DNA from 4 places in the Shewanella sp. Scap07 genome. Region 1 is predicted to be linked to each of the others. Evidence: predicted binding sites of a transcription regulator. Region 1 holds the regulator's gene; each other region holds the start of a gene.

Evidence for each region. Region 1 encodes MetJ, which represses methionine synthesis genes. Its sites were predicted from a motif close to TAGACGTCTAGACGTCTA; they were not measured.
Region 2: msrA (peptide-methionine (S)-S-oxide reductase MsrA) is a predicted target of MetJ. The motif match lies at 5,132-5,149, and genes of this name have one in related genera.
Region 3: FLM48_RS09795 (cystathionine beta-lyase) is a predicted target of MetJ. The motif match lies at 4,415-4,432, and genes of this name have one in related genera.
Region 4: metH (methionine synthase) is a predicted target of MetJ. The motif match lies at 2,622-2,639, and genes of this name have one in related genera.

The regions. Positions count from the first base shown of each region.
Region 1 is NZ_CP041329.1:655,071-663,131, reverse strand. Features, by position in the region: gene FLM48_RS02900 (bifunctional aspartate kinase/homoserine dehydrogenase II) at 1-2,316, opposite strand, end outside; gene metB (cystathionine gamma-synthase) at 2,339-3,505, opposite strand; gene metJ (met regulon transcriptional regulator MetJ) at 3,720-4,034, shown strand; gene FLM48_RS02885 (sulfite exporter TauE/SafE family protein) at 4,215-4,955, shown strand; gene traF (conjugal transfer protein TraF) at 5,039-6,013, opposite strand; gene FLM48_RS02875 (LysR family transcriptional regulator) at 6,182-7,096, opposite strand; gene FLM48_RS02870 (SDR family oxidoreductase) at 7,214-7,933, shown strand.
Region 2 is NZ_CP041329.1:2,435,969-2,444,029, forward strand. Features, by position in the region: gene earP (elongation factor P maturation arginine rhamnosyltransferase EarP) at 1-30, opposite strand, end outside; gene fldA (flavodoxin FldA) at 92-619, opposite strand; gene ybfE (LexA regulated protein) at 666-938, opposite strand; gene FLM48_RS10595 (DUF2788 domain-containing protein) at 949-1,170, opposite strand; gene FLM48_RS10600 (alpha/beta fold hydrolase) at 1,257-2,024, opposite strand; gene seqA (replication initiation negative regulator SeqA) at 2,310-2,855, shown strand; gene pgm (phosphoglucomutase (alpha-D-glucose-1,6-bisphosphate-dependent)) at 2,885-4,537, shown strand; gene msrA (peptide-methionine (S)-S-oxide reductase MsrA) at 4,627-5,106, opposite strand; gene astE (succinylglutamate desuccinylase) at 5,522-6,556, shown strand; gene FLM48_RS10625 (thiamine pyrophosphate-dependent dehydrogenase E1 component subunit alpha) at 6,751-7,929, shown strand; gene FLM48_RS10630 (alpha-ketoacid dehydrogenase subunit beta) at 7,932-8,061, shown strand, end outside.
Region 3 is NZ_CP041329.1:2,237,024-2,245,084, reverse strand. Features, by position in the region: gene FLM48_RS09815 (marine proteobacterial sortase target protein) at 1-508, opposite strand, end outside; gene pdsO (sortase-associated OmpA-like protein PdsO) at 529-1,263, opposite strand; gene pdsR (proteobacterial dedicated sortase system response regulator) at 1,487-2,179, shown strand; gene pdsS (proteobacterial dedicated sortase system histidine kinase) at 2,182-4,359, shown strand; gene FLM48_RS09795 (cystathionine beta-lyase) at 4,471-5,643, shown strand; gene FLM48_RS09790 (PilT/PilU family type 4a pilus ATPase) at 5,678-6,781, opposite strand; gene FLM48_RS09785 (CreA family protein) at 6,875-7,351, opposite strand; gene yegD (molecular chaperone) at 7,411-8,061, opposite strand, start outside.
Region 4 is NZ_CP041329.1:3,986,952-3,995,012, forward strand. Features, by position in the region: gene FLM48_RS17480 (ATP-binding protein) at 1-2,260, opposite strand, end outside; gene metH (methionine synthase) at 2,820-6,545, shown strand; gene FLM48_RS17490 (AAA family ATPase) at 6,610-7,887, opposite strand; gene FLM48_RS17495 (hypothetical protein) at 7,953-8,061, opposite strand, start outside.

The sequences.
Region 1 (8,061 bases):
TGGTCCGCGAATAATTAACGGGTTGTCTTGGTAGAACGCACTGCGCACCACAAACACGTTATCTCCCGGTGTGAGGTTGGCATAAGCATGATCCCTATCAACCCACTGGATACCAACGGCCGCTTTAAGCTCGCCATCGATTTGATCCAACGAGGCAACATAACGCAACACTTTATCTTGCTCGGCAGCCGCTTGGAATTGCTGCAGCATCTGCGCATCCAGTTCACCAATACGTTCGATAAATTGCTCAGTAGAAATATCAACCAGCTCGGGTGGGACTAACGAATTAAGTTCAATATCCTCAAGCTCAATTTCATGGCCGATCTCACGAGCTAAAATAAGCAGTTTGCGCTGCATATCACGGCCGGAGAGATCATCGCGAGGATCGGGCTCTGTGATGCCTAAACCTTTGGCTTCTAACACCAACTGCGAAAACGGCTTGCTGGCATCAAAATGCTCAAACAGCCAACATAGGGTGCCAGAGAAAATCCCGCCAACCGCTTCAATTGAATCCCCGCTGTTATGCAGATCATTGAGCGCATGCTGTACCGGCAGCCCGGCACCGCAACTGGCATTGTAACGCCAAAATAAGCGACGATTACCCAGCTGCTGCTTCAGTTCACGATAAAACGCCAGTGGGCCAGAACCGGCTAACTTGTTGGCACTGACCACATGGATTCCACGGGCAAAAAACGCAGGATATTGCAGGGTTAAATCTGCGCTAGCACTGATATCGAGCGCGACAATCTCATCGCACTCTAGGCCTTGTAGCTTGTCAAACAACTGGCTGTATTGCCAAGCTTCAGCTTCGCTATCAAACCGCTGTTGCCAACTGTCTAGGTCAATGTCGGTATCTGATAGCAGTGCCTTGCGCGAGCTGAGCAAACCGATGAGTTCAACGCTGGCCTCTAGCTCTTTATTGAGGTTAGGTCTGGCCTGTTTAAACAGATCAATCCACGCTTCGCCGATATTACCCACACCCAACAGCAACACGCCAATGCGCTTTCTTGGCCCAGCACAGCGACGATGCACCTTTTGGGTCAACAGGTTAACCTGTGACTTCGGCACTAAAGTGACTAAGCTCAAGCCATCATTGCACAGCGGCCGAGCTTCGCGACTCAACAAGCGGGCAAAACCACGGCGATACAAATTGGCGTCAGCGCTCACTAATGCCACTAAGCCTAAATCTTGCTTCACTGATACTTCGCTCACAGCCAATTCGTTGCTGTTAGACTCAATCACTGCCAGCGCTTGTTTCTCGTTTTCATGGGTAAAAGCTAGCTCAACACGGTTTTGCGTGAGCGGCCAATGCGCTAAAGGCGTAAGCCCTGCTTGAGCAAAGCTTGCTAGCAGCTGTGGCAGTGGTGCACGGGCAGTTAATTGCAGTAATGACACTGAAGGTAAGCTAGTCACCACAGGCGCACTTGCTTGCGAGCTTTTCGGGGCAATTAAGGTAAAGTCAGTATGCGGTGCGTAACTTGAACGTACCGCTAAGCTAACCTCTGTATCGAACAGCGGCTGTAAGGTGCGATTATGCAGCACAGGAGAGCCTAAATGCGCTAAACGGTTAGCTTCGGTTAACGACATGCTCTTAAGTAGTTTGGCATCATTGATACGGTTAGGGTCTGCATTGAACACCCCTTCCACATCGGTCCAGATAGTGACGCGTTCAATATCCGCTAAGCTTGCTAACAATGTGGCACTGAAGTCTGAGCCATTACGGCCTAGCAGTAATGTATCGCCACTGTCGTTGGCACAAATAAATCCGGTGATTACAATTCGTTGATTGGGGTGAGCGCTCAGCGCGGCCTGCACTTTGTCTTTCGACTCTTGCAACCGAATTTGCGGCACCGCTGCTTCATCAGCCACGAGTAAAGTGCGCGCGTCTACATCAACAGCCGCCACGCCAGATTCACGTAGCAATGCCGCCAATAAACAAGACGACCAGCGTTCACCAAAACTCACCACTTGGTTGCTTTGATATTCACTTAAGCGCTCTAATGACAACAAGCTGATTAGCGTTGCTTTGTCGGTGGCTAAACGTTCACGTAGGCTGCGGGCTTGCTCATTGGATAGCAGTTGTTCAATCAGGTTTTGCTGATAACTCATCAGCACCTGCAGCTCTTCTTGCCACAGTTCACCATTGTCACGTAGCGTAAGCAGTTTATAGAGAAAATTAGTACTCTTGCCCGCTGCTGATACCACAATTAAATCATCGCTGTGACCATGAGTCAGCAAAATATGCGCGACACGGCGATAGCAATCAGCGTCAGCTAGGCTAGAACCACCAAATTTATGTAAATGACATCGTGTCATCTGTTACTCCTACTAAACGAGCTTAACAACTAGCCGCATTGGCGGCATCTAACGCTGCGCTGATATCAGCCACTAAATCTTCGCCATCTTCAATACCGACAGATAAACGGATGAGGGTATCGTGTACGCCCGCTTCTGCGCGCGCCTGTGCATCCATCGCTCGGTGTGTCATGGTGGCAGGCACAGCCACTAAGCTTTCCACACCGCCTAAACTTTCGGCCACAGAGAAATAGTTTAACGCATCCAGGAAGGCAACAAGTTGCGCTTCGCCACCTTTTAATTCAAAACTGAGCATGGCACCAAAGCCTGCTTGTTGTTTAGCCGCAATTTTATGTCCTGGGTGATCAGGCAAACCTGGGTAGTACACAGTATCAACCGCATCATGACGTGTTAATACGGCCAGGACTTTCTCTGCATTAGCTTGGTGCTCACGAATACGCACGGCTAAGGTGCGTATACCGCGCAATGTCAGGTAACTATCAAAAGCAGATCCAGTTAAACCTAAGGTATTTGACCACCAGTGCAGTAACTCGCCCACTTCTGCATCTTTAGCCACCACGGCACCACCGACAACATCACTGTGGCCGTTGATATACTTGGTGGTTGAGTGGATCACAATATCAGCACCCAATAATAAAGGCTGCTGTAGGATGGGCGAAAGGAAAGTGTTGTCAACAACGACTTGAGCTCCCACGTCGTGGCTGGCCTGGGCAATCGTCTCAATATCAACAACACGTAAAAGCGGATTAGAGGGGGTTTCTAGCCACACCATTTTAGGCTTTTTACTAATGGCTTCGGCTAATGCAGCCTCATCGGTTTGATCGACAACCACTAATTTAAACGCGCCCTTTTTGGCCAAATTAGTAAACAGTCGATAACTGCCACCATAACAATCATGGGGAACCACCAGCAGATCATCTGGCCCCAATAAGCTAGTAACTAGGGTAATGGCAGCCATACCTGTACAGGTCACAACGCCAGTCGCGCCCTTTTCCAGTTCGGCGATGGCATCACCTAAAATACAACGGGTAGGGTTACCTGAGCGACTATAGTCAAAATCGCGTGGATTTTTATGCCCATCAAATGAGTAGTTGGTAGAAAGATAAATAGGCGGTACAACTGCACCGTGCTGAGTATCGGACTCAATACCTCGACGTACTGCTGCGGTGGCCAATTTACGCTCTGTCATCATCTACTCCTAAAATATGAAAATAGACACCTAAGAGATGTCTGGACGTCTAAATGTACCGAAGGTGGTGGCCCTCGTCAACCAATTTTAGCCATTTAGACGTCCAAACATGTAGAAATCTATTTGCAATTAACAAAAATAAGAGGCAATAATTTGACTGTAGTTTGTAAGGGTATAAAATCTGCCCCGAATTTGAGAATTTACAGGTGAGTCGATGACTGAATGGAATGGCGATTATATAAGCCCATATGCTGAACATGGCAAAAAAAATGAACAGGTAAAAAAAATCACTGTTTCAATTCCGCTTAAGGTTTTAAAAGTATTAACTGACGAACGTACTCGCCGCCAAGTTAATAACTTACGCCATGCCACCAACAGCGAGCTGTTATGCGAAGCATTTTTGCATGCTTATACTGGCCAGCCATTGCCTAACGATGAAGACTTGTCTAAAGATAAGCCCGATAGCATGCCAGCAGAAGTGAAACGCTTGATGGACGAAATGGGCATCGAGTGGGAAGAACTAGAATAGATCAACCGCGTTTGCTCTAGTTTACCTACTGAGTTTGAAATGTTAGCCAGGCCATCTCGGCTGACGTTTCAACCTGTTCACGTTCCACGTTTTAGTTTTCCACCGCAGCCAATCACAGCAAATAGTCGTACTGAAAGATCAGGCTCTACCTGATCGCTCATTTATCTGCAGAGGCGCTCTATGTTCGACTTGATTGATCCGACAACCTTATTACTCGCCTCATTGATTATTTTTGCTGGCGCGTTAACCCAGAGCCTCATTGGGTTCGGCTTAGCCGTGGTAGCCTCACCTTTGCTGTATCTGGTCGATCCCCAGCTTGTGCCGGCGCCGGTGATTTTGATGGGCTTTTCTATTTCTCTACTCACTTTGATGCGAGAGCGCGCCTCGCTGCAGTTTAATGGTCTTCAATATGCTTTGCTGGGGCGTGTGCCCGGTGGCTTTATTGGCGCAGCCCTACTGCTGTTTGCCCCAGCGCCGATATTGGGATTAGCCATTGCCACCATTGTATTAGTTGCGGTATTGCTCAGTGTGCTGCGGTTTAATTTGGCAATTAACAAACAGAGCTTATTTGCTGCGGGCGTATTATCTGGGGTGTTTGGTAATATCGCTGCCATTGGTGGACCGCCGATGGCGATATTGCTTGCTGGTAAAGATGCCAAACAGTTTCGTGCTGCCCTATCAGCATTTTTCATTTTCAGTTCGATGATTGCACTGGCTATTTTGGCTGTCACGGGCCTGCTCACTTGGCAACATATCAGTGTGTCGGTATTACTGCTGCCATCGGTCGTACTTGGCTATCTTGCGGCAAATAGAATGGTGGGCCATGTCGATAAAGACAAAACTCGTTCAATGACGTTGCTGTTATGCTCGCTCAGTGCATTGATATTAATTGCAAAATCAATATTTGAACTCGCGAGCTAAGCCGCGATTATCGAGTAGCTGAATCACAGACGACAAGCAGCCGCGTGGCGACACTGATTTTATCGTGACGTCTTGCTGGTGAGTTAGAAATAATAAGAAGTTTTAAGCACGCCGCCGACTGCAGCATCACTATCAACCAAACCGGTGAAATCAATACTAAAGCTAGGCCCGAATGACATGCCAGTGCCAATGGTGTAAATATCTGCTTCGTGCTCAAGCATATCATGTCGATAGCCTAGGCTAACGGAAAGCCAGTCAGTGGCCTTTAATGCCCCTGCAAAACGAACATACTGACTATCTTCGATATCGGTAAACCCTTGGTTGGCATTAAGGTCGATGTCAGAACTGACACTCAATGCGCGCCACTGGTAAGCGATACCCGCGTTATACAGCGGCGCTAATTGATAGTCATACGCCTGCACACTAAAAGGGTTATCAACGCTGATGGTTTGCGGGACTAAATTACGCCCAGATACGCCCACAACCAACCCATCAACAGGTTCGAGTGCGAGGCCAACATCAAGGTTGGATGTCACTTGGCTATCGCCTGCTAGCGTATCGCTGTTACTTCGGTATGCAGACAGGCTATCGGCGATTGTATAGCTTTCTATGGTTTGCAGTTTGGGAGTGACCTCTACTGCAATCGGTAAATTAACGATCGACAGCGGCATACTCATCGTCAGATTATGCTCTGTGGTTTTTGCTGCCGCCAATGCTGGCTCAGCACTTAATTGGCTTTTGATATCACCACTTACCGCCCCGGCGTTGATCCAATCAACTGGTGGCTGCTCAATATCATATTGCAGCGACAGGTTAGCTGCATAAGGCCAAGACTGACTGTGACTGACTGTGGCAGAGCGCTGCCAAGGGTTATCTGATGTGTTTAGTGTGCTGACTAGGTTCACCCCATTGGCTTGTGGCTGAACACTGAATATTTGATGCGCTAAAGGCGAGTGCTTTAAGTGCTGAGTGTTGGCATAATCTCCCCCTTCGGCATACAAATTTGCCGAAAAAATCAGGGTTAACGCCATGCTAAAACAAAGATGAAGTGATCTCATTTCATTCAGCCCTTATATTATTTTTGTTGTAGTGATGTCTTTTACTACGCATCGAATTTAAAGATAGTTCATCAAAACTCACTACGGCAGAAAATTTTTATTATTTCAGCCAAAAATGATCACCAAAATCGCTGCAATCCGCCACCTAAAAGGCGTACAGCGAAACGATCATTTTTTGCGGTAATTCTCCTCACTATAGCGCTGAAATTCTTCGACCACATACTGAGCAAACATGTTAAACCTCAGGGCACGATGGGGATCTTGGTGGTAAACCAAGTACACAGGGGTATCGGCCACTTTCCAGTCACTAAAAACCGGAACTAAGGTTTGATTGGCCAGCTCGTCAGGACAGTACAAGGTGGGTAGCCTGACAATACCATTGCCAGCGATCGCACTGGCGATCATCGCTCGGCCGTTTTTGCATTTAAATCCGCCTGAAATCGCCACCTCAGCATGCAACTTAGGATCGCTGATGTGTTGATAATGCCAATGGTCGATACTGCCCGTAATGCAATAATGCTGCTTTAACTCTTTGGGGTGGCTCGGCGTCCCTCTTTGTTGCAGGTAAGCTGGCGCAGCCATGGTTTCATTGCTCAGAGTAAGCAGTTTTCTCGCGATCAAGTTAGAGTCAGGTAAACTGCCCATTCGAAATACAAAATCAAATTGATCCAACAGCAGATCCACCCGTTGGCTGCTGAAATCCAGCTCGACCTCAATATCTGGGTAACGTTTTACGAAGTCACTGACCAACGGCGCGACAATTTCCTCACCAATGAAGCCGCCCACCGAATTGATTTTGATTTGTCCTTTTGGCGAGTTAGTTATGTCCATCGCTTGGGCGCAGGCAGCATCAATGATATTCATCGCTTGACGACACTCTTGATAAACCAACTGCCCCTGCTCTGTCAGCCTCTGCGCCCGCGTGGTCCGCATGATCAGGCTCACCCCCAACACTTGCTCCAATTTAGTCAGTTGCTTGGATAAATGGGAGCGGGAACAATTAAGAACCTCAGCAGCATGGGTAAAACTGCCTGATTCCGCAATCACCAGAAAAGTTTGTATTAATGATAGGTCCGGTGCCATAACGACCTCAATTTGCAATCATATGTAAACAATCATATTCCAATGAGGCCATATATCAACAATAAGCTTTTCTATAATCTTGTCTGCATTGAAATACAGTCAACAAGTGAGACAACAATGAAATCATTAATCGTTATTACCGGCGCCTCATCAGGCATAGGCGCCGCGATGGCAAAAGCCTTCTGTGCCAAAGGCCATCCATTATTATTACTTGCTCGCCGCCTCGAGCCTATGCAAGCGTTGGCATTAGATAACTGCATGACCATCAGTGTTGATGTCACCGATGGCGCGGCCATTAGCGAAGCAATTGCCCAAGCTGTGGCTAAATTTGGCCCAGTTGGATGCCTAATCAACAACGCAGGCGTCATGCTACTTGGCCAAGCAGACCAACAAGATCCAGCGGAATGGTCGTGTATGCTCAACATCAACGTCATGGGCGTTCTCAATGGTATTCACGCGGTACTTGCTGATATGAAACAGCGCAAAACTGGCACCATTATCAATGTAAGCTCGATTGCCGGTCGCAAGACTTTCCCAAATCATGCCGCTTACTGTGCCACTAAATTTGCAGTACATGCACTAACGGAAAACATTCGCGAAGAAGTGGCAATGGATGATGTTCGCCTCATTACTATTGCGCCTGGTGCAGTAGAAACCGAACTACTTAGCCATACCACCAGCGATGAAATTAAAGCGGGTTATGAAGACTGGAAGCAAGATATGGGCGGCGTTGTTGCGCCAGAAACCATTGCTGATGCCGCCCTGTTTGCCTATGAGCAACCGCAAAGCGTTTGCGTACGTGAAATTGTGCTCGCTGCGACACGTCAGCAACCTTAATGGCAACTTAGGCTGATTTTGTTCAGTTAGCTAGCCAGCAAAATACGCGGTGAAGCAGCAATGCTCACCGCTTTTTTATCCCTCTAATGACTTAGCGTTTATTTCTCCAGCAGTAAATCTTTAAAATC
Region 2 (8,061 bases), 1.8 Mb from region 1:
ATCCCAATGGTTTGATTTTAGTTGTACCATGCCATTTTCCATCAAAAAAAGCGGCCATAGCCGCTTTTTTATTAAGGTGTATTAGAGAACATTAGTCTTCTAGTTCTGCTAAACACATCTCTTCATAAATCTGTTTAACCCACTTGTCGACACGCTCTTCAGTCAGTTCTGGTTGGCGATCTTCGTCGATACCTAGACCTACAAAGTGCTTGTCGCCAGCCATGCCTTTAGACGCTTCAAAATCGTAACCGTCTGTTGACCAGTGACCAATAACAATCGCACCGCGCGCTTCTACAATTTCATTGACCATGCCCATAGCATCAAGGAAGTACTCGGCATAATCTTCTTGGTCACCACAACCGAAAATGGCCACTAACTTATCTTCAAAGTCAATTTGCTCGAGTTCTGGGAAAAAGTCATCCCAATCGCATTGTGCTTCGCCGTAGTACCAAGTTGGAATGCCAAAAATCAACAAATCGTAATCTTGGATCTGCTCTTTAGTACTTTTAGCGATATCTTTAACGTCGACCATTTTCTTACCCAGTTTTTTCTGGATCATTTTGGCGACGGCTTCGGTGTTACCTGTGTCACTACCGAAAAAAAGACCTACAGTTGCCATTGTCTTTCCTTTATCTAGTTCACTATCTAGTAGAAGTCATTTTAGCTTAAGCGTTAATTTGCTTTTGTAAAATGGATTCAATTAATTGACTGCGGCTGATGTTACTGGCCAAAGCTTTTTCATTCAAGGCGTCATACAAATCTTGTGACACCTTTAACTCTATTCGCTTTAAACCAGCAGCTCTGTCGCGTTGAATTTGGTTTCTCTTGTTGACCTTTAGTTGTTGCTCGCGAGGCAGTGGGTTACTGCGAGGACGTCCACGACGTTTTTCATTAGCAAACAGGTCTATTGTTGTTCTATCAGATGTTTCTTTAGCCATGAATACTTGCTTAACCTATGCCTGAGGTCTCCCAGGACATCTGGATGATTCCTTTTGCTACAAAACCGGCACAGCCGAGAAATAGCACTAACCATACTATATAACGCCCAAATTTAGGGACTTTCCCTTGCTTTAGCACGTCATGTATCGCCATACCGATAAAGAAAAATATCGCTGCGAAAAATAAGTTAAGACCTAAGGTCTCAATTTGTTCCATATACTGAGATAACATACTTCAGTTCCCTCAGGCCTAAAAAGAGGCGCGAATATACCATAGTTCAACACACTCTGCTATACGATTTACGCACTTAAGCTGGATCACTCTATTGGGTGTTTACCAATAAAATCAGCCACTATGCGATTGAATATCTCAGGTTTTTGTGCGTGTAACCAATGTCCGGTACCGGCAATGGTTTTTGACTGTATTTGCGGAAATTGGCTAACGAAAGCTTGCCGATGTTCAGCGGTAACGTAATCAGAGTCGCCGCCACGAACACACAAAGCTGGGCCGTTATAGCGTAATTGTGCAGTGGGCCAGTCGATGAGATCGGCATAAGCTTGCTGTAAACCGTGTAGATTCATACGCCATTCAAACCCCTGAGTGCCCTTATGAAGGTTTTTAATAAGAAACATGGCCGTACCTTCATCTAATCCACAGGCGATTAGGTGTTGTAATGCCTGATTACGTGAGGTTAGCTCAGAAAGCGGGGTGGAGTGTAGTGCGCTAAACACGGCATCGTGCCGTGGCGGATACTTAACTGGCGAGATGTCGGCGGCCACGACACTGCTAATGCTGTCAGGGTAGGCCTGTGCTGTTGCCATGGCAATTTTTCCGCCCATTGAGTGACCCACAAGGTGGCAGTGACCAAGTTGTAAATAGTCCATCAATTCCTTTATGGCTAAAGACAATTTGGCGTAGCTCATCTGTTGCCAATGGGGGCTCTTACCATGGTTAGGCACATCGACTCGTACTACATGATAGTGACTGGCTAAATGGCGGCCTAAATTGTTCAAGTTATCCGCGCTACCAAATAGCCCATGGATAAGTATTACAGTCTCGCCTGTGCCTTGTTGTTCAAAATGGATCATCAACCCGTTCCTGCTCATGCAATTTTTGAGTGCAAATTGTGCCTGCAAATAGCTAACAGTGACAAGGTTAAATCTTGTTTTGCTAATGTCACTGCCGACTTTTTGCCCAAACCTCGAATATAAAATCGATCAGTAGAAGATCTTTGGCTTTTTTTGAATGATCAGCCCTTTATTATCGGGTAGTAAATACCATACACTAAGTTGTCTTTTTAGTTTCTTGTCACCTGATATTACGATGGTGCATGATTTTGCTGTTTTTACTGCTTAAGGAAGAAGTTAACCATGAAATATATAGAAGTTGATGAAGAGTTGTACCGCCATATTGCCAGTAAAACGGAACGCATTGGCGAGAGTGCTTCTGACATCCTTCGACGATTACTTGGTTTAGATTTAAGCGAGCAAGATGTCGCCGCACCAATAGAGATTAGCCAGCCAAGTATGGACGTTGAGCATGCCAAAGTTGCACCAACTGAAGATACGCCAGTTAGCTTTGCAACATTACAAGACAGCATCGATGACCCCCAACTTGCCGAGCAGAAAAGTGCTGTTAGCCGCTTTCTATTCTTGCTCAATGTGGTTTACCAAGCTACGCCTGAGCAGTTTGACCAAGTGTTACAAATTAAAGGCCGCGATCGTCTCTATTTTGCCACTTCAAAAGCCGAACTGCTTAAAGCCAGTAAGTCTGCTAACCCTAAAGAGATTGGCAGTAGCGGTTTTTGGGTCACAACTAACAACAATACTGCGAAAAAACGCACCATTTTAACCGAAGTGTTAAAACAGTTTGATATTGTTGACGCTGATATCGAAGTATTTACCAGCAAAGTTTAATCAACACAGGCAAATAGAGGGGTGAGCTTTTGGCTATACATGATCGCGCCGGACAACTAGCGCAACAAAAGGATTTGATTAATGTACCTAGGCTGATGAGTGCCTATTATAGAGTTAACCCTGATAGTGAATTACCGCAGCAACGAGTGAGTTTTGGCACCTCCGGTCACCGTGGCTGTGCCCTAAATGCCAGTTTTAATGAAGATCATTTACTCGCGATTACCCAAGCTGTGGTGGATTACCGTAATGGTACCAATATAAGTGGCCCGATGGTTGTGGGTATTGATACTCACGCTTTGTCTGAAGCGGCTAATATTTCAGTGCTAGAGGTGCTTGGTGGCAATGGCGTTAAAGCAATTGTTCATCAGCAAAATGGTTATACACCGACCCCGGTTGTTTCCCATTTTGTCATTAGTCAAAACAATCAACGTAAAGATAAAATAGACGGCTTGATTCTGACACCGTCCCATAATCCACCTCAAGATGGCGGTATCAAATATAACCCGCCGCATGGTGGACCCGCAGAGGCTGAGATAACCCAGTGGATTGAAGCGCGGGCCAATCAGTATTTAGCCAATCAACTCGAAGGGGTTAAGCGTGTATCGCTTGCAGAAGCTAATGCATTGGGTCTGGTTGATGATCAGGATTTAATTACCCCCTATGTAGAAGATTTAGCCACTGTCATCGACATGCAAGCCATTGCTGATGCAGACATTAGTATTGGAGTTGACCCACTGGGTGGCTCAGGCATCCACTATTGGTCGCATATCGCCAAACGTTATGGTGTCGATATCCAAGTGGTTAACGATAATCTTGATGCTAGATTTGCGTTTATGCCGTTAGATAAAGACGGTAAAATTCGCATGGATTGTTCATCACCCTATGCAATGGCGGGTTTATTACGCCATCAAGATGATTTTGATATTTGCGTAGGCAATGATCCTGACTATGACCGTCACGGCATAGTCTGCCCTGGTTATGGTTTAATGAATCCAAATCATTTCTTGGCGGTAGCGATAGAATATTTGATGACCCATCGTCCACAATGGCAAACTGGTTTGTTAGTGGGTAAAACCTTAGTGTCTAGCGCGATGATCGATCGCGTATGTGAAGATTTAGGCCAACAACTATGTGAAGTCCCTGTTGGATTTAAGTGGTTTGTCGATGGTCTCGCCAACGGCGAATTTGCCTTTGGCGGCGAAGAAAGTGCCGGTGCGGCCTTTTTAAAACGTGACGGCACCACTTGGTGTACTGACAAAGACGGATTTATCTTGGCACTATTGGCAGCGGAAATACTGGCGGTAACCGGCCAAACTCCAGCACAGCGCTATCAAGATTTGGTGAGCAAACACGGTGAGAGTTTTTATCGTCGTATTGATAACCCTGTAGCCTTACCACAAAAGCAACGTTTTAATGAGTTGGTTAAACAAGGGGTGACTCAAGAGAGCATTGGGGTAAATGACCTTGCGGGAGAAGCCATTACTGCAGTACTCACTCATGCACCGGGTAATGGTGCTGCAATTGGCGGCCTTAAAGTGACGACTGCCAATGCATGGTTTGCGGCTCGTCCTTCTGGTACCGAAGCGCTTTTTAAGATTTATGCAGAAAGTTTCGTGTCTGAGCAACATTTAGCACAAGTATTGGAAGAAGCGCAGGATTTGATTAAAACTATGCTGGACTAAATCGCACGTTTAGTACTGTACGCTTAGTACTGTGCACTACAGCAAGTGAGATAATCAAACAAAAAAAGGAGCTTAGGCTCCTTTTTTGTTTAATAGCTGATGTGGCAACTTGGTAAATTGTTCTTTTGCAGATAGTTTTGATGATATTCCTCTGCCTTGTGGAAGGTGAGAGCGGGTACGATTTCAGTGACAATTTGCCTTGTTCCCCATTTACCACTTTTTATCAGTTGCAACTTAGATGACTCTGCTTGCTGCTTTTGGGTTTTGTCATGGAAAAAGATACAGCTACGATATTGGCTACCGATATCCCCACCTTGCTGGTTTAAACTGGTCGGATTATGGTTTTGCCAGAACACATTCAGTAATGCTTCATAGCTAACTTGCTGCGAATCAAATTCAACCTGCACTACCTCAGCATGGCCTGTATCACCTTGTTTGACCTCTTCATACCGAGTGAACTGATCATTGCCGCCCATATAACCACAGGTAGCAGTTTGTACCCCTTCGATTTGTCTGAAAAAGTACTCAACACCCCAAAAGCAGCCCGCGCCGAAAGTTGCTATCGCCATACTTAAACCTTCACCTTTATCTCTTTAGCCATCCAAACGTCTATACGGCCTAATAATGACTTAGCGGTAAAATGATTGCAACACCTTTTTGTAAAAGTCATGCTTATGCTCGGTTGACTTAGCCAATAAATCGGCCCGTTGTTGCAATGTTTATCGCGTTAATGAGTGTAAGCTCAATTGCACTTAACTAGCGTAAAGGGTCGGCCTCAATAAGCTATCTAATGGTATAAGCCTTCAGTTGCGCTTTAAGGTAAAAGTCTTTAACTGCCGTAGTGGTAAAAGTCTTTAACTGTCGTAGTGGTCAAAGTCTTTAAATGCTATTATCGGTGCCAAATCGCGCCGAGCGCATCAAGGATCTAACTGCACGAGAGCATGTTGACATGCCCAGCAGCGAGCACAATTAAAGGAGACCACCGTGTTACAAGCACTCCAAGCATCAAAAGATTTTTTAAAACTCACCCTAGATAACCCTTTCAGCCTCGATGAGGAACTCGCTTTTAGCTTAAAAAACGCCACCCAAGTGTCGGTTTGGGACACAGGTGTAATTGTGTTTGAGCCCAGTGACAGTCAAGGTAAAGACATCATTTTATCTTGTGCGGTGCATGGTAATGAGACAGCACCGATAGAGCTGTGTAACGAGCTCATTAGCGAAATACTTGCCGAAACGATTACCCTGAATCAACGGGTGATGTTTCTAATTGGTAATCCGGCTGCAATTCATAACGGCACCCGTTTTATTGATGAGAATTTAAATCGCTTGTTCAGTGGCGCGCATTCAAAAGGTGAGGGATTAGCTAATCCCGAGCGAGTACGGGCTAAAAAGCTTGAAAGCTACGTTGACCGTTTTTTTGAAGAGGGCGATGCCGCTAGTCAAAAGATTCATTATGATCTGCATACAGCGATTCGTGGCTCTAAACATGAGAAGTTTGCTATCTACCCTTATCGTCCCGGACGCGCATACAGCAGCGAACAGATTATGTTTTTAGCTGCGTGCGGTATTGAAACTGTGCTGTTTCACCATGAACCGACCACAACTTTTAGCTATTACTCATCAGAAAAATACCAAGCTGATGCATTTACGATTGAGCTTGGTAAGGTCATGCCAATGGGGCAAAACGATATGACTCGTTTTATCGCCCTTAAAGAAATGCTAGTGAGATTAGTTAGCGCTAAACCGCTCGAACTTGAGCCGTTTGATGCCGCTAAGCTTAATCTTTATCAAGTGTGCCGAGCCATCAACAAAGGCTTTGAAGATTTCGAGTTTACCTTTGCTAATGATGTAGAGAATTTTACTGCTTTTCCACAGGGCTACATTTTAGCGAAAGAGGGCGGTAATGATATTAAAATTGAACAACCTGTTGAAGCCATTGTGTTCCCTAACGCCAATGTTCCTGTTGGGCAGCGCACAGTATTGATGTTAAAACCTGCATCGACTGAAAATATTGCTTAGACTGCGATAATAGGGTCGTTGTAAAGCAAATTATACAATTAAATTTAGCCTTAGTTGATGTTCAATATGTGCTATTGCTTGATAGGTAGTTTACGTTAACGTAATGTCTTTCCGGCGTATAACAAACAGTTAAGATTCGATGAGTTTATCGGGGCTTCAAGAACAATAGCACTCAGCTGATTAAGAGATAGAGTATGAGCAACGCAACAAGCAGCACAGAAACCGTGCATCGCGTGAGTTTTTTAGACAAGGATTCGATGAACATTCCTATTCTAAAAATTCTTCAAGCTGATGGCACGACATATGAAAAGGCCGTGTTACCGGTCATTGATCAGGCGTTGGCCGAAAAGATTTATGACACTTGTGTCTTTACACGGGTGTTAGACGAGCGCATGTTAGGTGCGCAGCGTCAGGGGCGTATCAGCTTTTACATGACCTGTACCGGTGAAGAAGCATCGATTATTGGTAGCACGGCCGCGCTAGATGATGGCGATGTCATCTTAGCTCAGTACCGTGAACATGCAGCGATTCGTTATCGCGGCTTCACCACTGAGCAGTTTATGAATCAGCTGTTTAGTAATGAAAAAGATTTGGGTAAGGGCCGACAAATGCCGATTCACTATGGCAGCGAAGCGCTTAATTACCAAACCATTTCTTCTCCTTTGGCGACACAAATCCCCCAAGCAACGGGTGTGGGCTACTCGCTAAAAATGTTGGGTAAGCGCAATCTGGCTATCTGTTATTTCGGTGAAGGTGCTGCATCTGAAGGTGATTTTCATGCCGGGCTAAATATGGCGGCAGTGCTTAATTCTCCCACTATCTTCTTTTGTCGTAACAATGGCTACGCAATCTCTACACCTACTGAAGAGCAGTTTGTTGGTAATGGCATTGCAAGCCGCGGTGTGGGTTACGGTATGCATACAATCCGCGTTGATGGCAATGACATGCTAGCGGTGTTAGCTGCAACGCAACAGGCTAGAGCCTACGCGATAGAGAATAACGCACCCGTATTAATTGAGGCGATGACTTACCGTCTTGGTGCTCACTCTTCATCAGATGACCCATCGGGTTATCGCTCTAAAGAGGAAGAAGAGAAGTGGCAAATGCATGATCCTGTCAAACGCTTTAAGTTGTGGATGATGAATAAAGGCTGGCTAACTGAAGAGCAAGACAATCAGTTGTATGATAAGTATCGTCAAGAAGTCTTAGCTGAGTTGAAAGTAGCTGAAAAGCTGCCACTGCCGCATGTCGATACCTTAATACAAGATGTCTACGATGAACCAACGCCAAGGCTAAAAGCCCAACTTGAGTCATTAAAACAGCATGTGAAGAAATATCCAGAGTCTTATCCAAATAGCGCAGGGAGAGTGTAGTCGTGGCTAAAATTAATATGTTGCAAGCCATCAATGATGCTTTGTCGATAGCGATGGAAACAGACGATAAGGCCATGCTATTTGGTGAAGATGTCGGTCACTTTGGTGGGGTTTTTAGAGCGACTTCGGGAT
Region 3 (8,061 bases), 1.6 Mb from region 1:
ACAGGTTTGGTCGTCGCTGTACTGTTAATGTTGCTGTCTTACCCTGCTTTTGCGCCTGCTCGAACATGGCTTTGGCCTGCGCTTTGGGCTTAATCACCCCAACCAGCTTTCGTTCGCCGACTCGCATGATTAGCGTATCAATAGCCGCATCATGGGGTAAGGGAAATTGAAATTGCCCCCGCATCCAGTGCTCGGTGTGATTAACAAAAGTTTGTTTGACCCGCGCACGATTAACCCAACCCGTGACCTGCATTTCGACATCAGTTTGAGTGGGCAAGCTAACCAGTTGTGTGGGGCTACCGTCAAAAAGCTTGCCGCTTTGTTCAACCAGTTGATAATTAATGTAGCTTTGACCTAAAGTCGGTTCTATGGCGCTCATCGCCATAACTGCGTCACTTAACAGCATAACGGCTACAGAAAAGGTCACTAAAATGTGTTTGGCCCAAGTGGCTCCCAACGGGAGCCCTTTTGGGTGGTGTTGCCATTCCTTCGAGCATGCAATGTCCATCGTATTGCTCCCAAAATCACTTAGTGGTTGGCTGCAACAGCAGTTTCTTCGGTCACTAAGCGTAAGGTGACACGGCGATCAAAAAAGTCATTCTCAAAATTCTGTTCTTGATTCAGTGGTGAGCTAGCACCAAAGGCACTGGTGTCTAGTCGTGCCACTTCCACCCCCTTATTAACTAGGTAACCTCTCACTTCTGCCGCTCGCTGCTCTGACAAGGCTTGGTTGTAGGTTGAATCGCCACGTCTGTCGGCATAGCCGGTGAGGTCGAGTCGTAAACTAGGAGATTGATTTAGCAAGTAGGCCACTTCATCTAACTGCGCTTGAAAATGCGGTTGGATTTCTGAAGAGCCGGTTTTAAATTGCACATTGAGGCCTAAAGTCAGCTCAGCTAAACGAGTAGACTGCGCCTGTTTTAACGCCACAAGTTGCTGTTTGGTTTGCTGCTGGTTGGCCGCCAGACGCTGTTTTTCAGCTGCAAGGTTGGCAATTTCATCTTGTTGCATTGCTAATTGCGCACTATTACTTTTCAGCTCTGATTCATCACCAACAGATTTACCAATGATGGTTCCGGTAAAGGCACCAATAATCGCACCAACGGGGCCGCCTACCACAGCACCCAGGACAATGCCCGAGCTTAGGCCAATGAGCTCTTCGTTATGGCTGCGGGTTTCAGGCTCTTGTGCTTGCTCGGCGAAGCTCGCTTGAGAGAAAGTAACGCTTGAGATAATTAATGCGCTTAGAAGTTGCTTTTTCATAATGTATTCCTTTATTTCAACTGTTTGTTAGATGTCGACTTAATGTGTCGATGAACTTGATGTCACCTATTAAAACGATTTGAAATGGCTACATTGGGCGGCAAAAATGGCATTGCGTCGATCAAATGTGGCAACAAAATGGCAATTGGCCTGCACGCCTTTAAACCCGCAAAAATTACTGTATAGTTCGAACAATCAAAGCAGTAAAAGAGACTCGTTGGTTATGAAACGTATTGCCATCGTTGAAGATGAAGCGGCTATCCGCGAAAACTATAAAGAAGTATTGCAGCAACAAGGTTACCAAGTTCAAGCCTATGCCAATCGTCCTAGTGCGATGGAGGCATTTGCCACACGCTTACCCGATTTGGCCATAATAGATATTGGCTTAGAAGATGAAATTGATGGGGGATTTACTCTCTGTCAATCGCTGCGAGCCCTATCCAGTAGTTTGCCAATCATTTTTCTGACCGCCCGCGACAGTGACTTTGATACGGTATGTGGCCTGAGACTGGGTGCGGATGACTACCTCACTAAAGACGTCAGCTTCCCGCACCTGATTGCACGCTTAGCGGCGCTGTTTCGCCGCAGCGAGCTCATCGCGCAAACAACCAAGCAAGATAACTTAATTGAACGCGGTGATTTAACTATCGATGCCAATCGCATCCAAGTCTATTGGAAGCAACAAGCCATTGAGCTAACCGTTACAGAGTTTTGGATGGTACATGCGCTGGCCAAGCACCCTGGCCATGTCCGCAGTCGCCAAGCGTTAATGCAAGATGCAAAAATCTATGTCGATGACAGCACGATTACATCGCACGTTAAACGGATTCGGAAAAAGTTTTTACAGCAAGATAGCGAATTTGATTGCATTGATACCGTATACGGTATGGGTTACCGCTGGGATCCACAAGGTTAACTATGTACCATCCGCCCATTGGTCTACGCTCAAAAGTTGCCATTTTATCGTTGTTTTTATTGTGCCTACCTTGGTTGGGTTATCAGTACGTGTGGGAGATGGAAAAATACCTCAGACACGGACAGGAAAAAACCCTTGAAGGTACGACTCAAGCACTGGCAACCGCCCTGCATGAGAGACCAAAGCTGTTTGACAAACAAGCCAGTTTTCTTAATCAAGTACAGCTAGGCCGCGACCTGTATGCTTACCCGTTGGCACGTCCAATTCAACTTGATGGCAAGTTAGGTGATTGGGATGCCTATCGCCACCGTTCTATCAATTATGCTGAGCAATACCAGATTTACCGCGCTGATCCCGCTAAGCCATTAACCCTGAGTTTTGAGCATATGGTCGGCAAGTATTCTGGCTACCTATATGCATTTTTTGAAGTCACAGACCCTAGCGTAATATATCGAGGCAGTAACAGCCTACAAATCGATAATAATGATCATTTAAGTATTGCCACCTTGGCGCCAGACGGCGAGTTTAGGCGTTATATCGTCTCTACCACTCAAGATGGTTGGGTTAGCGCGTTTGAACTCCCCCTTGACCCCAACAAGCGCACGCCGGTAACGCCTGAAGTACGTATTCAAGGCAAATGGCTGAAGACCGACAAAGGGTACAATGTTGAACTAAGAATGCCGCTGCACATGGTTGGCAGTAAACTTGGTTTTGCCATTGCCGATGTCAATTCCAAATACAGCCGCAACATCGAAGCCATTATCGGTACCTCGGGCATAGATGATGTTGAAAAGCTTGGAACCGTACTCGTACCCTCCCCCGAAATTGAAAGCATTATCAAAGGTATGAGCCATAATAGCTCGCGTATATGGGTCGTAGACAAGCATGGACGCGTATTGGCTAAATCGGGTGACATTCGCGCTAGCCAAAGTGTGTGGACAAAAACCGCAGCGGATAAACCAGCAGACAATGCTTGGGACCAATTCAAGCAGCAGTACCTGCACCCGCTTTATTATAAAATTCTAACCACGCCACCGAAAGATTTTGTCGACTCTTTGCAAGATTCAACGGTTCTCAACGGCAGTCACATTGAGTTGGCCTTAAAAGGAAAGCAAGGCTCTACATGGCGACTGACTCCCGATAACAAGGCTGTAGTGCTGGCAGCAGCCAGTCCAATCTGGATTGACGATAAAGTGATGGGAGTCGTCATAGCTGAGGAGACAACCCATGGCATTCGCACTTTGCGTAATCGCGCACTAGAAAAATTGTTTAATGTCATTCTCACCATTATGAGTATGGGAACACTGGCGCTGTTTTTCTTTGCGTCGAGCATCTCTAGCCGCATTAGACGGCTACGTGATGATGCCGAACAAGCCATTGATAGCCAGGGCCGAATTCAAAAAGCCATTGAAGGCTCCAAAGTGAGGGATGAGATTGGTGATTTGTCACGCAGTTTCTCCAACATTGTTAGTCGTTTAGGTCAGTACACCCACTATTTGGAAAATATGTCATCTCGGCTCTCCCATGAACTGCGCACACCTGTGGCGGTAGTGCGCTCCTCACTCGAGCACCTCAACAACCAAGCCTTGGATGAAGCCAGTCAGAAATACGTTGATCGTGCGCAAGAAGGGGTCAGCAGGCTTAATATGATCCTTAACAATATGAGTGAAGCCACTCGCTTAGAACAAAGCTTATCGCAAGCTGAGCTAGACGAGTTTGCATTAAACAAGGTCATCGCGGGCGTGATGCAAGGTTATCAGTTCACCTACCCAGAGCAGACATTTAACCTTAATCTCAGTGAGCAGCAGATGCCAATGCAAGGTGTACCGGAATATATCGCCCAACTAATGGATAAACTGATTGCCAATGCCATTGAATTTAGTCCTAAAGAGAGTGCTATTGCCGTGGATTTAAGCGCCAGCAGCAAACAAGCCATCATCATAGTGAGTAATCATGGCCCGGCATTGCCTAGCGATATGGGTGAGCAAATATTTGAATCTATGGTGTCAGTGCGCAGTCAAAAAGCCCAAGAAAAGCCGCACTTAGGACTTGGGCTCTATATTGCTAGGCTCATCTGCGACTTCCATCAAGGCAGCATCACAGCCAAAAACCTGCTTGATGAACAACAGCAGGCCATTGGCGTCCAGATCACCATTAAATTGCCATTGTATTCAGGCTAATAATACAGCGCGTTAATTCTAAATTATTCAACTTAGCGCACGCACCACTTCTATTTAGCCGTACAGATGTTAAGATGGCTAAATAGACGTCAGCGACAGAGTGTAATGTTCATGAAAAAAGAAACAGCAATTGTTAGCGTAGGCCGCGATAAAAAGTGGACTAAAGGGGTGATCAACCCGCCGGTATTTAGAGCCTCAACTATGGTGTTTGATACCATCGAAGAGATGCGGTTTGCCACCAAGAACCGCGCCAATGGTGAAATGTTTTATGGTCGCCGTGGTGGCCCGACTCATTTCGCGTTTCAAGCTGCCATTGCTGAACTCGAAGGCGGAGTAGGCACCGCACTCTACCCTTCAGGTAGTGCCGCCATTAGCGCTGCGCTCATGTCGTTTTTAAAAGCCGGCGATCACTTGTTGATGGTTGACAGCGCATACGAGCCGACTCGCGATTTGTGTAATAAATTATTGGCCGGCTATGGTATCGAAACCACCTATTACGACCCTATGATTGGCGCAGGTATCGCCGAGCTTATTCAACCCAATACCAAGGTTTTGTTCTTAGAATCGCCAGGTTCTATTACCATGGAAGTACAAGACGTCCCTACTTTATGCAAAATCGCGCATCAACATGATTTGACAGTTATGCTCGACAATACATGGGCTTCGCCTATTAATAGCCGCCCATTTGACATGGGCGTCGACATCTCCATTCAGGCGGCCACTAAGTATATTGTGGGCCACAGTGATGTAATGATGGGGACTGCAACCGCCAATGAAAAACATTGGGAGCAACTCAGGGAAAACAGCTACCTGATGGGCCAATGCACCTCACCCGATGACGTATACCTTGCCAGCCGCGGCCTTAGAACACTAGGTGTACGTATGGCTCAGCATGAACAAAACGCCCTTAAGATTGCCAACTGGTTGGCTAACCGCCCAGAAGTTGATCATATTCGTCATCCGGCATTTGAAACTTGCCCCGGCCATGAGTTTTTTAAACGCGACTTTAGCGGTGCCAATGGCCTGTTTTCCTTCGTTTTAAAGCAAGGCAACATCAAGTCTGTTACCGCATTTGTTGAGAACATGGCGCACTTTAAGATGGGCTTTTCTTGGGGCGGCTATGAGAGCTTAATTTTGGGCGTTTTTGGCATCGATAAGCTGCGTACTGCGACCCAGTGGGATAGCGGTAAGCCGCTGATACGTTTACATATTGGATTGGAGAATGTTGACGACTTAATTGCCGATCTAGATGCGGCGTTTGAGCGGTTCAACCAAGCACTATAATGGATCCTTTTCAGGGTGGTATTGGCCACCCTGATTAATTGACCTCAATATCTTGATAGTCATCGCTGATACCTTTACCTTCAAGTAAACGGATTTTCACTTCTAAATTATGGCGTGAATCGCCAAAATTAAGCGCTGCTTGTTTATCTATTCTCCCCTGCTTATACAGCTGCAGTATCGCCTCATCAAATGTCACCACTTCTTGTTCCAAATTACGTTCAAGTGCATCACGAATATCATCAATTTTTGCGCGTCGAATGAGCTCTCTAATGAACGGGGTATCTCGAAGGATTTCAATCGCAGGCCAACGCTTTTGATCCACTCCTGGGATTAGACGTTGGCAGATAACCGCTTTAAGATTGTGAGACAAATCAATTAATAACTGCTTATGGGCAATTTCAGGGAAAAAGTTTATCACTCGATCTAACGTTTCTATACTGTTGCTTGCGTGAATAGTCGCTAAACACAAATGGCCGGTCTCAGCATAGGAAATCGCATTTTTCATTGTCTCTTGATCGCGGATCTCGCCAATGAGTATCACATCCGGTGCTTCGCGCATCGCACTGCGCAATGCTTGAGCATAGCTTTTAGTGTCCTCACCAACTTCACGTTGATTAATAATGGCTTGTTTATAGCTATGAACAAATTCGATGGGGTCTTCAATGGTAAGAATATGTCCAGGTTGGTTAGCATTGCGATAATCAATCATTGAAGCCAATGTGGTCGATTTGCCTGATCCCGTAGCGCCAGCAACCAAAATTAATCCTCTCGGCTGCATGACTAAATCTGCTAAACACGGCGGTAGATTCAGTTCATGTAATTGCGGTGGTTCAGTTTTGATATGTCTAATGACCATCGCCACATCAGCCATTTGCCTAAAAATACTGACTCGAAATCGACCTACACCAGCTAAGGTTATACCAATACTGACATCCCACTCAGACTCAAATTGGGCTAATTGGCGATCTTTCATTAATGAGTACGCCAAACTCTTAACATCATCAGCATGCAATATCGTTTGCTGTTCGACTGGGCTGCATTGACCTTCTATTTTAATCAGTACAGGCGCATCAGGACTGAAAAACAGATCCGATGCTTGCTTTAACACCATTAACTTTAAGTACTTTGCAATTCCCATAGGCATCCCTTACCTGCGAGTCCAATATAAAAGGCAACCCTCAAGGTTGCCTTTAAAACATAGCAGAAAATCAATAACCTGTAGTACTAACCACTAATTTGGGGCAGATTCACTTTGGTTGTCGACCCAAGCCTCTGTGCCATACAAAGGCACTGTCGACAGTGCGTGTTTATGGCTCCCATTGGTCTCTTTGGTTGAATACGACAAATACAGCAAAGTTTGATTTTCTGCATCGTAAATTCGACGCACTTTTAGTGATTTAAATAAGATACTTAACGACTCTTTAAATACAATTTCACCATTTTTACTGCGGTCAATCGCTGCAATATCGGCACGACTTATCGGCCCGGTTTGTCGACAGGAAATGCTCATGTCGGAGGGATCGGCAAAATCTAAATTAGCTTCCACTCGACTAATATGACAAGTCACCCCGGCAATTTTTGGATCGTCACGAGCATCTATCACCACATCTTTGGTGGTAAACAGCCCCAAACTCACTTTACCAACATCATCGCCGCAACCCGCCAGCAAGATTGTGCCTAATAAACCCAGCAATAAACGCTGTATCATTGTCAAATTTCCCTTATTCCATTAGTAACTTCAGTCTATCAGCGTTCAACGCCAATAGCTTATTTCCCGTTAAATACTTTTTGCGCCCAGCGCGTTAAACCCGCAGTTACACTACCAAAGTGATCCCCAACTACAATCGGTACTTGCGGATAGAGCGATGCGATAACACTGTATATCGCAGGGCTTCGCGCAGTACCGCCAGTGACGTATATTACCTCTGGTGATTGGCCTGCTTGTTCAACCGCCCGCTGCATTAAATGAGTAATTTTACTACTAGGAGCCTGAATTGCTTCAATAAACATAGCCTCAGTCACATTGGCGTGTAGGCCACGGTGCAAATAATCTAGTGGCGCGTCGGTGGCAACATTATCCGATAACGCAATTTTTACCGACTCAGCACTTCGCACAATACGATAGCCCAATTGATCAGCTTGCACCTTTAATAAACGCTGCAGTAACTGAGGCGATTGAGCATCTTTAATGAGATCTAAAATGAGTGTTTTTGAACTCAAAGCGGCAAATTCGCGCTGCGCACTGATATCATTGACTGCAACCGCATTCCAAAAAGGCTTGCTTGGCACTGGTAGGCCATTGGTCATTAGTGTATCTAACCCCAGGTGTGGCATAAATGCGCCCATAGCGAGCGCTATATCAAGATCGTTACCACCAATACGTTGTCCGGTATGAGCCAGAAAATCAGCACTTCTGTC
Region 4 (8,061 bases), 1.8 Mb from region 1:
ATGTATCAATAAACTGAACAAACTCTTGCTCGTCTAGCTCACCAGCTAGGAACAATCTTTTTAGCTCATTGACCTGATCATTCATATGCGAAGCGGCGGTGACACATACCCCGATAGGAGTGTTGATCTCATGCGCTATGCCCGCCACCATTTTACCCAATGATGCCTGCTTTTCATGCTCTACCAGCTGATTTTGGGTGCGCTTAAGCTTATCCATCGCCGCCTGCCACTCCTCGGTACGTTGGGCAACCAGGGCTTCCATTTTGTCAGAGTATTGCTTTGCCAACTGCTCTTTTTCTTTTGCATAGTTAAGCTGCTGTCGCAGTTGAGCTGGGCTAATTTTCAATTGGGTTAATAGCTGTCTGTAATAGCGAGCAAGCACCTGCTTTTCTGACTTCGAATACAAGTTTGATTGTGTCACAACCATATGTGCCACTGATGCCCCGGTTATCCCGCTCAACAACCGTTCTGTGGCTCGCTCTAAATTGGCCAACTCTTGCACGTTAACCGGGTCTTCAACCGACAAGCCCACCTCTAATAGGCACATATCGACTTTGAGTTTGGCTAAATCATCTCTGAGATATTGACCAAAAATATCGGCAATAATGGTCAATTTGGGGGCTAAGTCGATATCCTGTGGTAGCAACTCAAATAAGGCTTCATTGTCTTCGCCTTTGTCGGCCATGACATCGATAAACTCAGCGCTGTAGCGCTGCTCTTCTGCAGGGGTTTGACTAAAAAGACTCACCATGATCAACGTCGAAATATTGGCAATTAACGACCAAAAAGTCCCATGGCTAATATGCTGCATTTGCGAGCCAAACAGATGCTCTGGGCGCAACCAATCTATCCCCCACGGACCTGCGGTCAAAATATCTGCCGATAACCAACCGCTATTCATCAGCGAGGGAAGTAACAAGCAATAACCCCAAACGCTGAATCCTGCGGCCAAACCGGCAATGGCGCCTTTGGTGGTAACCGTTGGCCAGTAAAGGCCACAAATCACTAACGGCATAAACTGTAATATCGCGCAAAATGACAACATCCCCATATTGACCAACATATAGGAGTCGCCCAAAAGTAAATAAAACACCTGACCTGCACCGAGGATCAAAAATACAGCCAGCCAACGACTTTGCAGTAAATAGCGTTTAAATATGGAGTTTGGGAAATAACGTTGCAGGAAAGGCAGTGCAATGTGATTACTGAACATGGTCGATAAGGTCATGCCAGACACCATCAACATCGCCATTGAGGCCGAGAAGCCGCCAATAAATACCAACAGCGTCAGCAAAGGTTGGCCGGAAGCCATTGGTAAAGCCAACATAAACATATCTGGATTCTGCGGGCCAAGTAACAACAAGCCAGCAGCCGCAATGGGGGTAACAAATACCGTCATCAAGAATAGATATAACGGCAGCATCCATTGCGCTTTTATGACGTGCTTAGCATTGGCGTTTTCAACCACCATAACGTGAAACTGGCGAGGAAGGAGTAAAAATGCTGAACCGGCTAACAACAAATAGCTACACCAAGTCATTAATGCAGGTTTTTGCGCCATCGTTTGTGCCATTTCAGGCAACTGCTGTTGCAGTTGAGTTAATATCGCCAAGGGTGAATCAAACAGGTAAAAACTGACAAATAACCCCACCGCTAGCATCGCAATGAGCTTGACACTGCCTTCAATAGCTAAAGCTAACATCATCCCAGGATGGCGCTCAGTTGGATCTAAATGCCGAATGCCAAAAACAATGGTAAACAATGCTACTCCAGCCCAAATGAACCAAGTCAGTGCTTGATATACAGGCTCGCCACTGTCAATTACGGTGTCTATTGCGCCGTTAATTGCTTTTAATTGCAGCGCTAAATAAGGGACTACGCCGACCATAGCCACAACCGATGCCAGCGCCGCAAGCGTGATACTGCGATTAAATCGAGCGGATAGGAAATCGGCAATACTGGTGACATGATAAACTTGCTTAACCAGCAAGATGCGCTGCATCAACGGCCATAGCACCAGCATAACTAAACTGGGCCCTAAATAGATGGTCAACATTAACACGCCAGAGGTGGTCGCAATACCGACACTGCCAAAGAAGGTCCAACTGGTGCAATAGATTGCAATAGATAGCACGTAAACTGACACGCTATTGGTGACTTTCTGCGCGCGTATACTGCCTGATTCTGCCCATTGGGCAATTAAGAATAAAACACCGATATAACCAATAATAACCAGTATCAAGGTAATTGGAGATATCATGTTTTCATACTCCAACTCGTCGCTTCATTGACTGCGCAAACTCATCACAAATAGCAGCGCTATTAATCCAAGCCAAATAATTGAAACGACGATGATGAGCTGACCAATATTAAAATCAATATTGGTGGCCATGGGCCATGTAATGACCATAGAAGCGAGTATCAGTATTAACCACCTAAATGCTGGCAACGTTGTTTTGTTGATCACCACGCATCTCCATTGCTTGACGTTGTATAAGCATAGTACAAACTTAGCGCACTATTATCGGTCGTAAACATCGATAGCGTGGGATAAACAGCGGACTTGAAAACCGATAAACATCGAGCAATAAACTTGCTCTTAGCAGGTCAACTGATTAGTATAGACGTCTATACGTATAAACATCTAAAAGTAACACTGCATGTTGTTGATTAAGCATGCTATAGCTAATACTTAAAACCGCTGGTCTCCTTATTGTATGAAAGCAATATTTTGATCAAATAAACAATGCTATACAATGTGTTACGTCGCTTAGAGCGAATGTGTGTCTGTTGCAGTCTGTTTTAAATAGGTAAAATTTATGGCGATCCGTACCCCGATAACTCAAGTTAGGCAAATCAACGCGCAAATCGAAGCGCAGCTGAAACAACAGATCCTGATCTTAGATGGTGCTATGGGTACCATGATCCAAGACCATAAATTAGAAGAAGAACACTTTCGTGGTGAACGTTTTAAAGATTGGCCGTGCGATGTTAAGGGCAATAACGACCTGTTGGTGTTAACCCAAGCAGACATCATCAAAGAGATTCATAAGCAATATTTGCTCGCTGGTGCCGATATCATCGAAACCAACACGTTTAACGCCACGCGCATCGCGATGGCCGACTATGAAATGGAAGAACTGTCGGCCGAAATCAACCTTGAAGGAGCCCGAGTGGCTCGAGCAGCCGCTGATGAAGTTGCCGCTGAAACGGGCCGCCATTGCTATGTTGCAGGGGTACTTGGCCCCACCAACCGAACCTGTTCTATCAGCCCGGATGTAAACGATCCGGGTTATCGCAATGTCAGCTTTGATGAGCTTGTCGAGGCTTATATCGAGTCAATTGAGGCACTCATTGCCGGCGGCAGCGACATCATCATGGTGGAAACCATTTTTGATACCCTCAATGCCAAAGCGGCATTATTCGCCATAGAAACCGTATTTGATCAACTCGGCCAGCGACTGCCGATTATGATTTCCGGTACGATTACTGATGCCTCAGGTCGTACACTTACCGGACAAACCACCGAAGCCTTTTATAACTCACTGCGCCATGTAAAGCCCCTGTCTATCGGCTTAAACTGCGCCTTAGGCCCGCAAGAGCTGCGCCCCTATGTAGAAGAGCTTTCAAAAATAGCTGAATGCTATGTGTCAGCGCATCCTAATGCCGGCTTACCCAACGAGTTTGGTGGCTATGACGAAACGCCAGAAGAGATGGCCAGCGTTATTGGCGACTGGGCGGCTGAAGGCTTTTTAAACATTATTGGTGGCTGTTGTGGTACCACTCCAGATCATATTCGTGTCATCCGTGAAGCTGTCATTAAACATCAATGCCGCGCCTTACCTGATATCCCTGTTGCCTGTCGCTTGTCTGGCCTTGAGCCTCTGACCATTGATGAAAACTCGCTGTTTCTCAATGTGGGTGAGCGTACCAACGTGACCGGTTCAGCTAAATTCTTGCGCCTTATTAAAACCGGCGAATATGAAGAAGCGCTATCGGTGGCCCGCGACCAGGTGGAAAACGGCGCACAAATCATCGATATCAACATGGATGAAGGCATGCTTGACGGGGTTGAGGTGATGCAAAAGTTCCTCAACTTAATCGCCTCTGAGCCTGATATTTCCCGTGTCCCCATCATGATTGACTCTTCCAAGTGGGAAGTAATTGAAGCGGGCCTTAAATGCATTCAAGGTAAAGGCGTCGTCAACTCTATTTCCCTGAAAGAAGGTGAAGACAAGTTCATTGAGCAGGCTACCTTAGTTAAGCGCTATGGCGCTGCAGCGATTATTATGGCCTTCGATGAAGTTGGCCAAGCAGATACCATGGCGCGTAAAGTGGAGATCTGTACCCGAGCCTACAATGTATTAGTGGATAAAGTGGGCTTCCCCCCTGAAGACATTATTTTTGATCCCAATATTTTTGCCATCGCCACCGGTATCGATGAACATGACAACTATGCGGTAGATTTCATTGAAGCCACCCGTGAAATTAAGCGCACCCTGCCCCATGCAATGATTTCAGGCGGGGTATCGAATGTGTCATTCTCGTTTAGAGGTAACAATCCGGTCCGTGAGGCTATTCATGCCGTATTCCTTTACCATGCGATTCAAGCGGGCATGGATATGGGGATTGTTAATGCGGGACAGCTTGCCATTTATGATGACATCGATGCCGATCTTAAAGAGAAGGTCGAAGCCGTTGTGCAAAACTTGCCTTGTCCTGTGGCCGACTCTAACAACACCGAACAACTGCTCGACATTGCAGAGAAGTACCGCGGCGATGGTAGCACTGCAGGTAAAAAAGAAGACTTAGAGTGGCGCAGCAAGCCTGTTAATGAGCGTTTAGCCCATGCACTGGTTAAAGGTATCACCGACTTTATTGACGAAGATACAGAAGAAGCTCGCTTGGCCGCTAATCGACCACTGGATGTCATTGAAGGGCCGTTAATGGACGGCATGAATATTGTGGGCGATCTATTTGGCTCAGGTAAAATGTTCTTGCCCCAAGTGGTTAAGTCTGCGCGGGTGATGAAAAAAGCCGTTGCCTACCTCAACCCTTATATTGAACTGGAAAAGGTCGAAGGCCAGTCTAACGGCAAAATCTTAATGGTCACCGTGAAAGGTGATGTGCACGATATTGGTAAGAACATTGTCGGCGTAGTGTTGGCCTGTAATGGTTATGAAGTGATAGATCTTGGCGTTATGGTGCCGGTTGAGAAAATCATTGAAGTCGCCAAAGCCGAAAATGTGGATATTATTGGCATGTCTGGACTGATCACCCCAAGCCTTGATGAAATGGTGCATAACGTTAAGTCTTTCCACAAAGCGGGCTTAACCATCCCATCCATTATTGGTGGTGCGACTTGCTCTAAAATTCACACCGCAGTGAAAATTGCGCCGCATTCGCCCGAAGGTGCTATCTATATTGCCGATGCATCACGCGCAGTGCCTATGGTATCTAAGCTGATAAACGATGAAACTCGTCAAGCGACCATAGATGATGCCTACAACGAATACCAAGTAATGCGCGACAAGCGTAATTCCCAAGCCAAGCGCAAGCAGATAATCAGCATTGAAGCAGCCCGTGACAACCGCTGCCAGCATGATTGGGATAACTACAGCCCATTTGTGCCCAATAAGCTCGGTCGTCAAGTGTTCGATGACTACCCATTAGAAGACTTGATTGAGCGCATCGATTGGACCCCCTTTTTCCGCAGTTGGGAGTTACACGGTCACTTCCCTAAAATCTTAGATGATGAAGTGGTGGGTGAAGAAGCGCGCAAGCTCTATGCTGATGCCCAAGCTATGTTGAAAACCATCATTGAAGAGAAGTGGCTCACCGCCAAGGCGGTCATTGGTTTATTCCCAGCTAATACCGTTAATCATGACGACATTGAAATCTATACCGACGAAAATCGTAATGAACTGGAGATGACCACCCATCACCTGCGCATGCAGATTGAACGCGTTGGTAACGATAACTTCTGTTTAGCGGATTTTGTGGCGCCAAAAGATTCAGGTGTGGCCGATTATATGGGCGGTTTTGCGGTGACGGCCGGCCATGGTATTGACGAACATGTCGCCCGTTTTGAAGCCGCTCACGATGACTACAATGCCATCATGCTTAAGTGTTTAGCTGACCGATTAGCCGAAGCGTTTGCTGAACGTATGCATGAGCGAGTACGTAAAGAGTTTTGGGGTTACGCCGCCGATGAGCAACTTGATAACGAAGCGCTTATTCGCGAAAAATACAAAGGTATTCGCCCGGCACCTGGCTACCCAGCTTGCCCGGATCATACCGAGAAAGGCTTACTATGGGATCTGCTCAAACCTGATGAAACCATTGATTTGAATATCACCGAAAGTTTCGCCATGTTCCCGACCGCGGCAGTGTCTGGCTGGTATTTTGCCCACCCACAATCGCGCTACTTTGGGGTGACCAATATTGGCCGCGACCAAGTAGAAGATTACGCTAAACGTAAAGGCATGAGCATTGAAACAACAGAGCGTTGGTTAGCACCGGTATTGGATTACGATCCAGAGTAATCAATTAAATATAAAGCCTGCTATGGAGTTATTAGCAGGCTTTATCTCAAAATAAAATAGGCGACTAAAACTTAATACTCTCTTCAAATTTTTTTACTTCGATATTTTCTTTATCTGTTTTATCTAACATCCATCTTGCCATTATTTTTATTTTTGGATCCAAAAATCTATACCTAGTGCCTTTAGGTGATTTTCTAATCAAAGGGTTATTCCCTGTTGACAGTTCCTTTAGAATAGCTGATATATTAAGTGTTTTATTCTGCGTACTTACTGGAAATGTACTACGAACATTATCTTCAACTTCCTGAGCAGAAAACTCATTACTATTCATTCTTCCAACACAGTAGATAACTTGATTTCTTCTACCGTGCTTAGTAGCTTTTGAATTAATATGCTCTTCCACCCTGGCATTTTCACTGACCAAGGCCTCCTGAACCCAGTTCCTTAAACAGTTTTTATATAAATCATTATTGATTACACCATTGTTCAACTCTTTGGCTTCAATTGAAATCTCTAACCCTAATTCATGAATATATTGAGGTACATTTGTTGAAAACCAAGACATCGCCGACAAAAAGTAGTCTTTGTTAAACCCCGAAACAAGATCTGATTCTAATTCCAGCCCAACTAAATTAAAAAAACCTCTATTCGCAAGTTGTTTAACTTTCTCTGTCTCAAGGATGGATACTTCGGGTATCTCCTGAACTCTATTAATTATAGTTTGGCTAGAGTCAACTTTAGAAAAGTAATCTCGAAGATTATTTGGAGTCCCCACCAGCATAACTCTAACCTTATATCTGGCATATTCATCATCATCTAAGTACATTAATATCGATGAGAGTTCTCTGACGTGATCCTCATTTTTCACAATATGTTCTAAGTTATCAATAACTAATATAGACTCTTTTGAACCTGCTATTTTAAATAACTTTTTTACCAACTCTAGATACGGTTCGCTAGTCATAACCTCATACTTATTGTTATGCTTTAACTCACCTTTTGCTACCGCAACATTACCTGATGCGCTCTTAGACTCTTCGTAAGCAGTTCTTTCAAAAGGCTGAATTCTAGCGCTTAAACTTTTAATCGCATCGCTAACTGAGCCCAATGAACTAATTGTCGCCCCATTTAAAACTTCATAATGCAGCTTCTGCTTTTTAAGCACCTTTTTATACAACCACGTTTTTCCACAACCACTTTCTCCATATATGATTATATGTTTAGGTTTTCTGAGTGCTTTTCTAAGGGCATACTCTAAGTCATCTCGATGAACATACATCCGGTCATTTACATATTTTCCTTTTGGTGTAAAAACTTTTTCGGGTTCTTCATATTTAAACATGATATAAAACACTTCCTTGAAATATTACAAAATGAACACTCTTGGATAGCTAAAAAGCTATTCTATCAATCTCGCCAATCGTACACCTTACCGTTAATCACAACTACTTGAGAAAACCGGCCGTCTTCACCTTGGTAAAGCCACTGCTCTGCACCTCGGCCAGAGCGAAGTTTT